3 regions of the Streptomyces sp. NPDC040432 genome follow, and region 2 is predicted to be linked to each of the others. Evidence: riboswitches for the same ligand, from Rfam matches in the RefSeq annotation. Region 2 holds a riboswitch; each other region holds the start of a gene.
What was found. A riboswitch is a leader RNA that binds a small molecule or an ion and turns the genes downstream of it on or off. The one in region 2 is predicted to bind cobalamin.
Positions count from the first base shown of each region.

Region 1 (3,194 bases), on a different contig from region 2:
ACCGCCGCCGATCTGCTGTCCGTGCGCCGGATCGCCGCGCCGCCGACCCCGGAGGGGATCCGCTCGAACGTCGCCGTGGCCCTGCGCTACTTCGACGCCTGGCTGCGCGGCAGCGGCGCCGTGGCCCTGTACGGGCTGATGGAGGACGCGGCGACCGCCGAGATCGCCCGCGTCCAGATCTGGCAGTGGCTGCGCCACGAGCGGGTGGACCGCGCGACGCTCCTCGACCTCCTGGACTCCGAGTGCGCCGCGCTGGAGGACGAGGACCCCGAGGCCCATGTCCTCGACGCCCGTGAGGTCTTCGTGGACGGCGCGCTGTCCGGGCGGCTCCCCGCCTTCTTCACCCCCGAGGCCTACACCCGTCACCTCGTCCGCCGCGCGGCCGGGCCGGTGACCGCGTGAACGCCCCCGCACGGCCGTCGAGCGGCATCCGGCGGGTCGGGATCGTCGGTGGCGGACAGATGGGGGCGGGCATCGCGGAGGTGTGCGCCCGGGCCGGCCTGGACACCGTCGTCGCCGAAGCCGACGCGGGCGCCGCCCGCGCCGCCCGTGAGCGGATGGCCGTCTCCCTGGAACGCGCCGTCCAGCGGGGCAAGCTCGACCGGATCTCCGCCGAGGACGCCCTGGCCCGGCTGCTGTTCACCAGCGACCTCGACGACCTGGCCGACCGTCAGTTGGTGGTCGAGGCCGTCACGGAGAGCGCCGACGCCAAGATCGAGGTCTTCGCCGCCCTCGACAAGATCGTGGAGGACCCGGAGGCGATCCTCGCCACCAACACCTCCGCCATCCCCGTCATGCGGCTCGGCATGGCGACCGGTCGCGCGGACCACGTGCTGGGCCTGCACTTCTTCAACCCGGTACCGGTGTTGCCCCTGGTCGAGATCGTCTCCTCCCTCCACACAGCGGCGCACGTGTCCGACACCGTCGAGGCCTTCGTCGGCGACACCCTCGGCAAGACCGCGATCCGCTCCCGGGACCGGGCCGGCTTCGTCGTCAACGCCCTGCTGATCCCCTATCTGCTCGCCGCCGTCCGGATGGCCGAGTCGGGGTTCGCGAGCGCGTCCGACATCGACGACGGCATGGTCCTGGGCTGCGCCCATCCGATGGGCCCCCTCAAGCTGGCCGACCTCATCGGTCTCGACACCGTCGCCGCCATCGCCGGATCCCTGTACGACGAATTCAAGGAACCCCTCTACGCCCCGCCCCCGCTCCTGCTGCGGATGGTGCAGGCGGGGCTGCTCGGCCGCAAGACCGGCCGCGGGTTCCACACGTACGGCCGGGACTGAGGGTCCCGGCACGCCGCCCGGGCTCCGAGGGTGCCCCGGCTGAGGGAAGGAGCGGGGCGTGACGAGTGGTGTCGTCGCGCCCCGCTCCGCCGTGTTCCCGGGATCCACTTACGGCGCGCCCCCACGACACCGTACGATGCGTTCTGCTCCGGCCCGTTCGGCGGAGCCCACAACCGAATGCACGCATGCCTGGGGGAAGCCGGTGGGAATCCGGCGCTGACCTGCAACCGTGAACGGGGCCTCGTGCCCCGTGAGTCGGAGTACCCGGGATGCGCTGTGAATTGCTTCCCACTGTCATGGTCTGCAGCGCGAAGCCCCCAGCCCGGGCCGGCACCCCCGGCCGCTTCCCGAGGGAGGCGGCCGGGGGTGGGCGCGTGGGTCGGAGGGATCGTCGGCGCGGACCGTCATCCCTTCCGGAAGAAGGCACTTCATGCGCCCGACCCTCGCCCGCCGCTCCGTGATCACCACGGTCGCCCTCGGTCTCGCCCTCGCCTCCGCCCCGGCCGTGGCCGAGGCCGCCCCGAAGCCGAACACGAACGCGGCCGTCAAGGTCGAACTCACGGTCCAGGGCCCGAACGGGCTGCTCTTCAAGGGCAAGGTCAAGACCAAGGGTCACGACGTCACCACCGCCACCGGTGGCACCCACAAGTGCGACGGCACCAACGGCGGCGCCCACGCCTCCAAGGTGCCCACGCCGACGGCGGCGCTCGACGACGCCGCCCGCAAGAAGGGCTTCACCTGGGACGGGACCTGGTACTCGTCGTTCGACGACTTCTCCGTCGACACCATAAAGAACGTCAGCGGCGGCGGCTCCGCCTACTGGAGCATCTCCGTCAACGGCACTCCGACCCCGGTCGGCGGCTGCCAGTTCAAGATCGGTGCGGGTGACCAGGTGGCCTTCACCTGGACCTCCTTCTGATCCGATCGCGATCACCCCGCGCACAGCGGTGCGGTCCGCGAGCCCCGGGGCTCGCGGACCGCACCGGTGACGGATCGTCAGGCGCCCCACCGCAGCGCGATGGTGTCGCCCACGTTGATGACCTTCTCGCGCAGCGCCCCGGCGAAGGAGGAGCCGTCGACGCTGACCTTCCACGTGTTCGAGCCGCTGTTGGCCTTGCCGTTGACCGTGGTGATGGTGCCGGTCCCGGAGGACGGGGTCACACCGGTGACGCAACCCGACGGCGTGGCGCCGCCCGTGGCCGCGGCCAGGACGTCCCCGAGGGTGGTGGTCGTCCCGGTCGGGGTGAACGCCACGGAGCAGACCTTGAGGTTGCCGGCACCGTCGTCGACGGACAGTGCCAACTTCGTCGCCGTACCCGCGGTGAAGGTGGACTGGGCGACCCACTGCGGAGCACCGGGGGTCACCGGCACCGGCGGGGCCGTGGTGAATCCGCCGCCCGCGACCGCGCGCAGCGCGTCGATGGAGGCGTAGGCCGTGGGGCCGGCATCGGCGGGCTTGTACTTGAAGCCGCCCGCCGGGTTGTACTGGTTGGCGATCAGGAAGTCGATGGGCGTCTTGCCGCTTCCGGTGAGGAAGTCGCCCGTCTGCGGGTTGAAACCGCAGGCGTTCAGGCCCGCCACGCCCCAGCCGTTGGAGCTGGTGTTGACTCCGTAGAGCGAGTTGAACGCGCCGCTGCCGGGGACCAGGGTGCCCTTGAGGAAGTTCTTCGCCTGGACGACGTCCGTGTCGGTGTTCGGGACGCCGGAGACGCACAGCGCGGCCATGGCGGCGCCGGTCATGTCGACGTCGCTCGCGGAGTTCAGGACGGTGGGGTTGCCCTCGCCCTTCTGGTAGGTCCAGCCGCCGTCGACGTGCTGGTTGGCACGGATACGGGTGACGAGGGAGTCCGTGAGCGCCTGCGGGATGCGGTTCGCGCCGCCCTGGGTCCTGGCCCCCCGCAGCGAGAG
Region 1 is NZ_JBVIVP010000013.1:98,995-102,188, forward strand. It holds gene aceB (malate synthase A) at 1-402, shown strand, start outside; gene ACZ58N_RS24945 (3-hydroxybutyryl-CoA dehydrogenase) at 399-1,286, shown strand; cobalamin riboswitch at 1,418-1,572, shown strand; gene ACZ58N_RS24950 (DUF4430 domain-containing protein) at 1,717-2,205, shown strand; gene ACZ58N_RS24955 (prenyltransferase/squalene oxidase repeat-containing protein) at 2,283-3,194, opposite strand, start outside.
Region 1: linked by a shared signal. The riboswitch ahead of ACZ58N_RS24950 (DUF4430 domain-containing protein) and the one ahead of metE (5-methyltetrahydropteroyltriglutamate--homocysteine S-methyltransferase) in region 2 are both predicted to bind cobalamin.

Region 2 (3,194 bases):
AGGGCCACGACGAGTGTGGAGAGCAGGATCTTCGGGTGCTTGCGGGGCATGGGTGTGTCCTCTCACCGCGGATGGAACAGGGGGGTATGCGTGCTGCGTCGGCCGAGGCCCGGTCAACCGGCCGACGGCCGCGCGACGCTCACGGGGTCGACGGGGTCGACGGGGTCGACGGGGTCGACGGGGTCGACGGGGTCGACGGGGTCGACCGGGCCGGGGTCGCCGGCGTCCGCGCACGGGGAGTCGAGGGCGTGAGGAAGGCCACTCGCGGGCCCGGGGGCCGGAGCGCGGTACCGACCGGGCGCGACGGTCGCCGCCCGGCGTGCGGCTGCCGCTTCTCCAACTGTTCGGTCGCCACCGCCGGCCTCTCGTCCCTGCCGGGCGGCCGGTCGCGTGGCGGGGCACCCCCGTGCACGGCCGCGCCGTGGGGGAAGTGCTGACGGCCACGCCGTAGTCCGCGACGGCGTTCTCGTGTACATGACTGCGCGCCAGGTGTTCCGACTCGCCCGGCCGGTGCCGGGCCCACGGTTGCGGGTCAGTGCCGGATTTCGACCGGCTTCCCCTGGTGCTGCGTGCTTTTCAGCCGGAGTGCAACACGGTCCGGCCAAGGGCGTCAAGGTGGCGTCCGTCGCAACGCGGCCCACGGGCCGCCCCGCCATCCGTCCGACTGGCGACTCCTTGATCGCTCGGGTAGCCTCGGCTGCTTTCACCTGGGGGAACGCGGCGCGGACCCGGAGCCCGCCACCGGCTCCGCCCCACCGTCGACGGCGACACCGCCACCGGCCGCCGCCCCCGCCGCACCCGCTGCGCATCTCACGAACACGTCCAGCATGCGGACTTTTGGACCGTTCCTCCAGCGAGTCGGCCTAGGGTGGCTCCCGCAGCTGGTTCGCCCCCGTCCGCCAGGCGGGATGCGTCGTAAGAGGGAACCCGGTGGGAATCCGGGACTGCCCCGCAGCGGTGAGTGGGAACGACCGCCGTCATACGCACTGGACCCGTCAGGGTCTGGGAAGCGACGGCCAGTAGGAGCCGGTCCGAGTGGCCGGCACGCCCGCGAGTCCGAAGACCTGCCCGTTGCCCGTGCGCGATCGACCGCGCACGGTTTCCCGGTGACCTCGTGGGCGGGTCGGCGTGCACTTCGGACGGATCGTTCCCGTTCGCGTACCGGTCGTACGCGTCCCCGACGAGCCGCCCGTTCCGGCACCCTTCGCGTCCCCGTCCCGTCACCGGGCCATGGAGACACACTCGCGAAGGAGAGTTCCGTGACCACCGAGTACGCAGCCGCGGCAGTACGGGCCACCGTGTACGGCTACCCCCGCCAGGGCCAGAACCGCGAACTGAAGAAGGCCGTCGAGGGCTACTGGAAGGGCCGCGTCAGCGCCGATGCCCTCCGCGAAACCGCCCGGGCCCTGCGCGCGGACGCCTGGCGGCAACTGACCGCCGACGGCGTCAACGAGGTACCGACCGGCGACTTCTCGTACTACGACCACGTCCTCGACACCAGCGTCATGGTCGGCGCGGTGCCCGACCGCCACCGGTCCGCCGTCGCGGCGGACCCGCTCGACGGATACTTCGCCATGGCGCGCGGCACCCAGGACGTGGCGCCGCTGGAAATGACCAAGTGGTTCGACACCAACTACCACTACCTCGTGCCCGAGCTCGGCCCCGACACCGTGTTCACCGCCGACTCCACCCGGCAGGTCACCGAGTTCGGCGAGGCCCGGGACCTCGGCCACACCGCCCGACCGGTCCTCGTCGGCCCGGTCACCTACCTGCTCCTCGCCAAGCCCGCCCCCGGCGTCGCCGACGACTTCGAGCCCCTCACCCTGCTGGACCGGCTGCTCCCCGTCTACGCCCAGGTCCTCGCCGACCTCAAGGCCGCCGGCGCCGAGTGGGTGCAGCTCGACGAACCGGCCCTGGTCCAGGACCGCACCCCGGCCGAACTCAACGTGGCCGCCCGCACCTACCGGGAGCTCGGCGCGCTGACCGAGCGCCCCAAGCTGCTCGTGGCCTCGTACTTCGACCGCCTCGGCGAGGCCCTGCCCGTCCTCGCGAAGGCGCCCGTGGAGGGCCTCGCCCTCGACTTCACCGACCGCGCCGCCACCAACCTCGCCGACCTGGCCGCCGTCGGAGGCCTGCCCGGCAAGCGGCTGGTCGCCGGAGTGGTCAACGGCCGCAACATCTGGATCAACGACCTCCAGCAGTCGCTGTCCACCCTCGGGACCCTCCTCGGCCTCGCCGACCGGGTCGACGTCGCCGCGTCCTGCTCGCTGCTGCACGTCCCGCTGGACGCGGGCGTCGAACGGGACATCGACCCCCAGGTCCGACGCTGGCTGGCCTTCGCCCGGCAGAAGACCGCCGAGATCGCCACGCTGGCCCGCGGCCTCGGACAGGGCGCCGGAGCGATCACCGCCGAACTCGCCGCGAACCGCGCCGACCTGGCCTCCCGGGCGGCGTCCCCCATCACCCGCGACCCCGCGGTCCGGGCGCGCACCGGGGCGATCACCGACGCCGACGGCCGCCGCGCACAGCCGTACGCCGACCGGGCCGCGGCCCAGCGGGCCCACCTGGGACTGCCCCTCCTGCCGACGACGACCATCGGGTCCTTCCCGCAGACGGACGAGCTGCGGGTGGCCCGCGCCGAACTGCGGGCCGGCCGGATCGACACCGCCGGGTACGAGGAGCGCATCAAGGCCGAGATTCGCGAGGTCCTCTCCTTCCAGGAGAAGGCCGGCATCGACGTCCTGGTGCACGGCGAGCCCGAACGCAACGACATGGTGCAGTACTTCGCCGAGCAGCTGACGGGCTACCTCGCCACCCAGCACGGCTGGGTCCAGTCGTACGGCACCCGCTACGTCCGACCGCCTGTCCTCGCCGGGGACATCTCCCGCCCCGAACCGATGACCGTCCGCTGGACGGCGTACGCCCAGGAGCAGACCACCAAGCCGGTCAAGGGCATGCTCACCGGGCCCGTCACCATGCTCGCCTGGTCCTTCGTTCGCGACGACCAGCCGCTCGGTGAGACCGCCCGCCAGGTCGGACTCGCCCTGCGCGACGAGGTCAACGACCTGGAAGCGGCCGGGACTTCCGTCATCCAGGTCGACGAGCCCGCCCTGCGCGAAACCCTCCCGCTGCGCGCCGACGGGCACGCGGACTACCTGGCGTGGGCCACCGAGTCGTTCCGCCTCACGACCTCG
Region 2 is NZ_JBVIVP010000006.1:54,052-57,245, forward strand. It holds gene ACZ58N_RS15495 (ABC transporter substrate-binding protein) at 1-50, opposite strand, end outside; cobalamin riboswitch at 489-559, opposite strand; cobalamin riboswitch at 866-1,086, shown strand; gene metE (5-methyltetrahydropteroyltriglutamate--homocysteine S-methyltransferase) at 1,260-3,194, shown strand, end outside.

Region 3 (3,194 bases), on a different contig from region 2:
GGCAACCAGCGGCGGCGCTGGGCGGCGTCCCCGTACCGGTCGATCATCCAGGCGACCATGTTGTGGATGGAGAGGTAGCCGGCGATCGACGGGCAGCCGGTCGCCAGGGTCTCGAAGACGAGGACCCCGTCGGAGCGGGTGAGGCCGGAGCCGCCGTGCTCCTCACGGACGTAGACGCCGCCGAGGCCGAGCGCGGCCGCCCGGCGGATGACGTCGACGGGGAAGTGCTTGGCCTGGTCCCAGGCGACGGCGTGGGGGGCCAACTGCTCCTGGGCGAAGTCGAGGGTGACCTCGGCGAGGGCGAGCTGGTCCTCGGTGAGGGTGGTCACGGCGCTCATCCCATCGTCGGGATGGTGAAGCTCGCGCTCTCCTTGGCCCCGGAGGGCCAGCGCGAGGTGACGGTCTTGGTCCGGGTGTAGAAGCGGATCGAGTCGGGCCCGTGCTGGTTGAGGTCGCCGAAGCCGGACCGCTTCCAGCCGCCGAAGGTGTGGTAGGCGACGGGCACGGGGATCGGCACGTTGACCCCGACCATGCCGGCGCCCACGCGGCGGGTGAAGTCGCGTGCGGTGTCGCCGTCCCGGGTGAAGATCGCGACGCCGTTGCCGTAGGGGTGCTCGGTGGGCAGGCGCAGCGCTTCCTCGTAGTCGGCGGCGCGGACCACGGACAGCACCGGGCCGAAGATCTCCTCGCGGTAGATCCGCATCTGCGGGGTGACGCGGTCGAAGAGGGTGGCTCCGGCGAAGTAGCCGTCCTCGTGGCCGGGCAGGGTGAATCCGCGTCCGTCGACGACGAGTTCGGCTCCCTCGGTGGCCCCGATGCCGACGTAGCGGTTCACCCGGTCGAGGGCGTCCCGGCTGACCAGGGGCCCGAAGTCGGCCTCGGGGTCGTCGGAGCGGCCGACGCGCAGGGTGGAGATGCGTTCCGCCAGCTTGGCGACCAGGGTGTTCGCGGTCTCCTCGCCGACGGGGACGGCGACGGCGATGGCCATGCAGCGCTCGCCCGCCGAGCCGTAGCCGGCGCCGATCAGTGCCTCCACGGCCTGGTCGAGGTCCGCGTCGGGCATCACGATCATGTGGTTCTTGGCGCCGCCGAAGCACTGGGCGCGCTTGCCGTGGGCCGCGGCGGTGGCATAGATGTGCGCGGCGATCGGGGTGGACCCGACGAAGCCGAGGGCCTGGACGCGGGGGTCCTCCAGGAGGGTGTCGACGGTCTCCTTGCCGCCGTTGACCACGTTGAGCACGCCGGGCGGCAGTCCGGCCTCCAGGAACAGTTCGGCCAGTCGCAACGGGACGGAGGGGTCCCGCTCGGAGGGCTTCAGGATGAAGGAGTTTCCGCAGGCCAGGGCAGGTGCGGCCTGCCAGAGGGGGATCATCGCGGGGAAGTTGAAGGGGGTGATGCCCGCGACCACGCCCAGTGGGGAACGCAGCGAGTGCACGTCGATCCCGGTGCCCGCGTTGTCGGTGAACTCGCCCTTCAGCAGGTGCGGTACGCCGGCGGCGAACTCGACGACCTCCAGGCCGCGTTGCAGGTCGCCGTGGGCGTCGGCGACGGTCTTGCCGTGCTCGGAGGACAGCAGCCGGGCCAGGGAGTCCCGCTCGCCCTCGACGAGCTGGAGGAAGCGCAACATGACGCGGGCGCGTCGCTGCGGGTTCCACTGCCCCCATTCCAGTTGCGCCTCCTCCGCGTTGGCGATCGCCGCCTCGGTGTCGGCGCGTCCGGCCAGGGGGACCCTGGCCTGCACCGTGCCGGTGTTGGGGTCGTACACGTCGGCGTAGAGACCGGACGTGCCGGTCGTGTGCTTGCCGCCGATGAAGTGGGTGAGTTCGCGGACCATCGAAGCCTGCTCTCGTCAGGTGAGGATCCGAGGAAGGCGCGGCGCGGGAGCGGTACGGCACCGATCGGGGTGCGGACCGCGGTTCCGACCGCGGGACAGGGAGGGCCCGGGGGCCTTCGTCGAGTCACGAACGCGAGGACAGGGCCTCGTCGTTCGGGGACTCCGCCGGATCACCTGGGCCGTGGTCACGTACCGGTGCCATGCGTGTCTGCTCCATCCTCGTGGACAACACGGATCACCCCACGGCCGGTATCCTGACTCCCGGATCATCGCGTGCTCTCCGGCCTTCCCGACGGATGGCTGCCGTCAGTGGCCTGACCTGCTGGAGAACGCACTTCCCGGTCACAGTGGCGGGACCGCGCCGGATTCACACCGGCTTCCCTGCACCGCGGGCTTGCCACGAACATATAGTTGGACGTCCTAGTAAGTCCACCCCCACCCTTGGCGCGGTCGTGCGAAAACCCCGCCGCCCCGGCGGGCCACCGCGGGTGCGGTGCCCCCATGTCGGCCGTCGGGCAGATCCAGGTGACCTTCGACCGCGCGGAGCCGGAACGCCGCCAGGAGCCGGTTCCACCTCGACGTGCGGGTCGGCACCGGACTCGTCCCGGTCCGGGTCCGGGCTCAGCGGTCCCGGTCGGCGACCCGGTACGGGACGAAGGTGCTGGAGTTCTCGTCGACGGCGAGCGGCCGCCCCAGTGGCGGGACGGCGCGCTGCGGGCAGTCGAGCCGCTCGCAGAGCCGACAGCCCATACCGATGGGGGTGGCCGCCGCCGCGTTGTCCAGGTCGATCCCGTCGGAGTAGACCAGCCGGGAGGCGTGCCGGATCTCGCAGCCGAGACCGATGGCGAAGGTCTTGCCGGGTTCGCCCCAGCCGCCGCGGTGGCGGGTGACGGCGCGGGCGGTCCACAGGTACCGCTGCCCGTCGGGCATGGCGGCCACCTGTACGTGGATCCGGCCGGGCGCCGCGAAGGCCTCGTAGACGTTCCACAGCGGGCAGGTACCGCCCGCACGGGAGAAGTGGAATCCGGTGGCGGACTGCCGCTTGGACATGTTCCCGGCGCGGTCGACACGGACGAAGGAGAAGGGCACCCCACGCAGCCTGGGGCGTTGCAGGGTACTGAGGCGGTGGCAGACGGTCTCGTAGCCGAGGCCGAAGTGGTCCGTGAGGCGCTCGATGTCGTAGCGGAATTCTTCGGCGGCCGTGTGGAAGGCCCTGTACGGGAGGATCAGGGCGGCGGCGAAGTAGTTGGCGATGCCGATCCGGGCCAGCGCGTGCGGGGTCGACCCCGCGGGGAAGTCCTCCGCCGCCAGCCGGTCCAGTTCGCCGCCGTACTCCAGGAGCGCCAGCTGGGTGGCCATC
Region 3 is NZ_JBVIVP010000013.1:92,184-95,377, forward strand. It holds gene ACZ58N_RS24920 (acyl-CoA dehydrogenase family protein) at 1-338, opposite strand, end outside; gene ACZ58N_RS24925 (CoA-acylating methylmalonate-semialdehyde dehydrogenase) at 335-1,834, opposite strand; cobalamin riboswitch at 2,062-2,240, opposite strand; gene ACZ58N_RS24930 (short-chain fatty acyl-CoA regulator family protein) at 2,456-3,194, opposite strand, start outside.
Region 3: linked by a shared signal. The riboswitch ahead of ACZ58N_RS24925 (CoA-acylating methylmalonate-semialdehyde dehydrogenase) and the one ahead of metE (5-methyltetrahydropteroyltriglutamate--homocysteine S-methyltransferase) in region 2 are both predicted to bind cobalamin.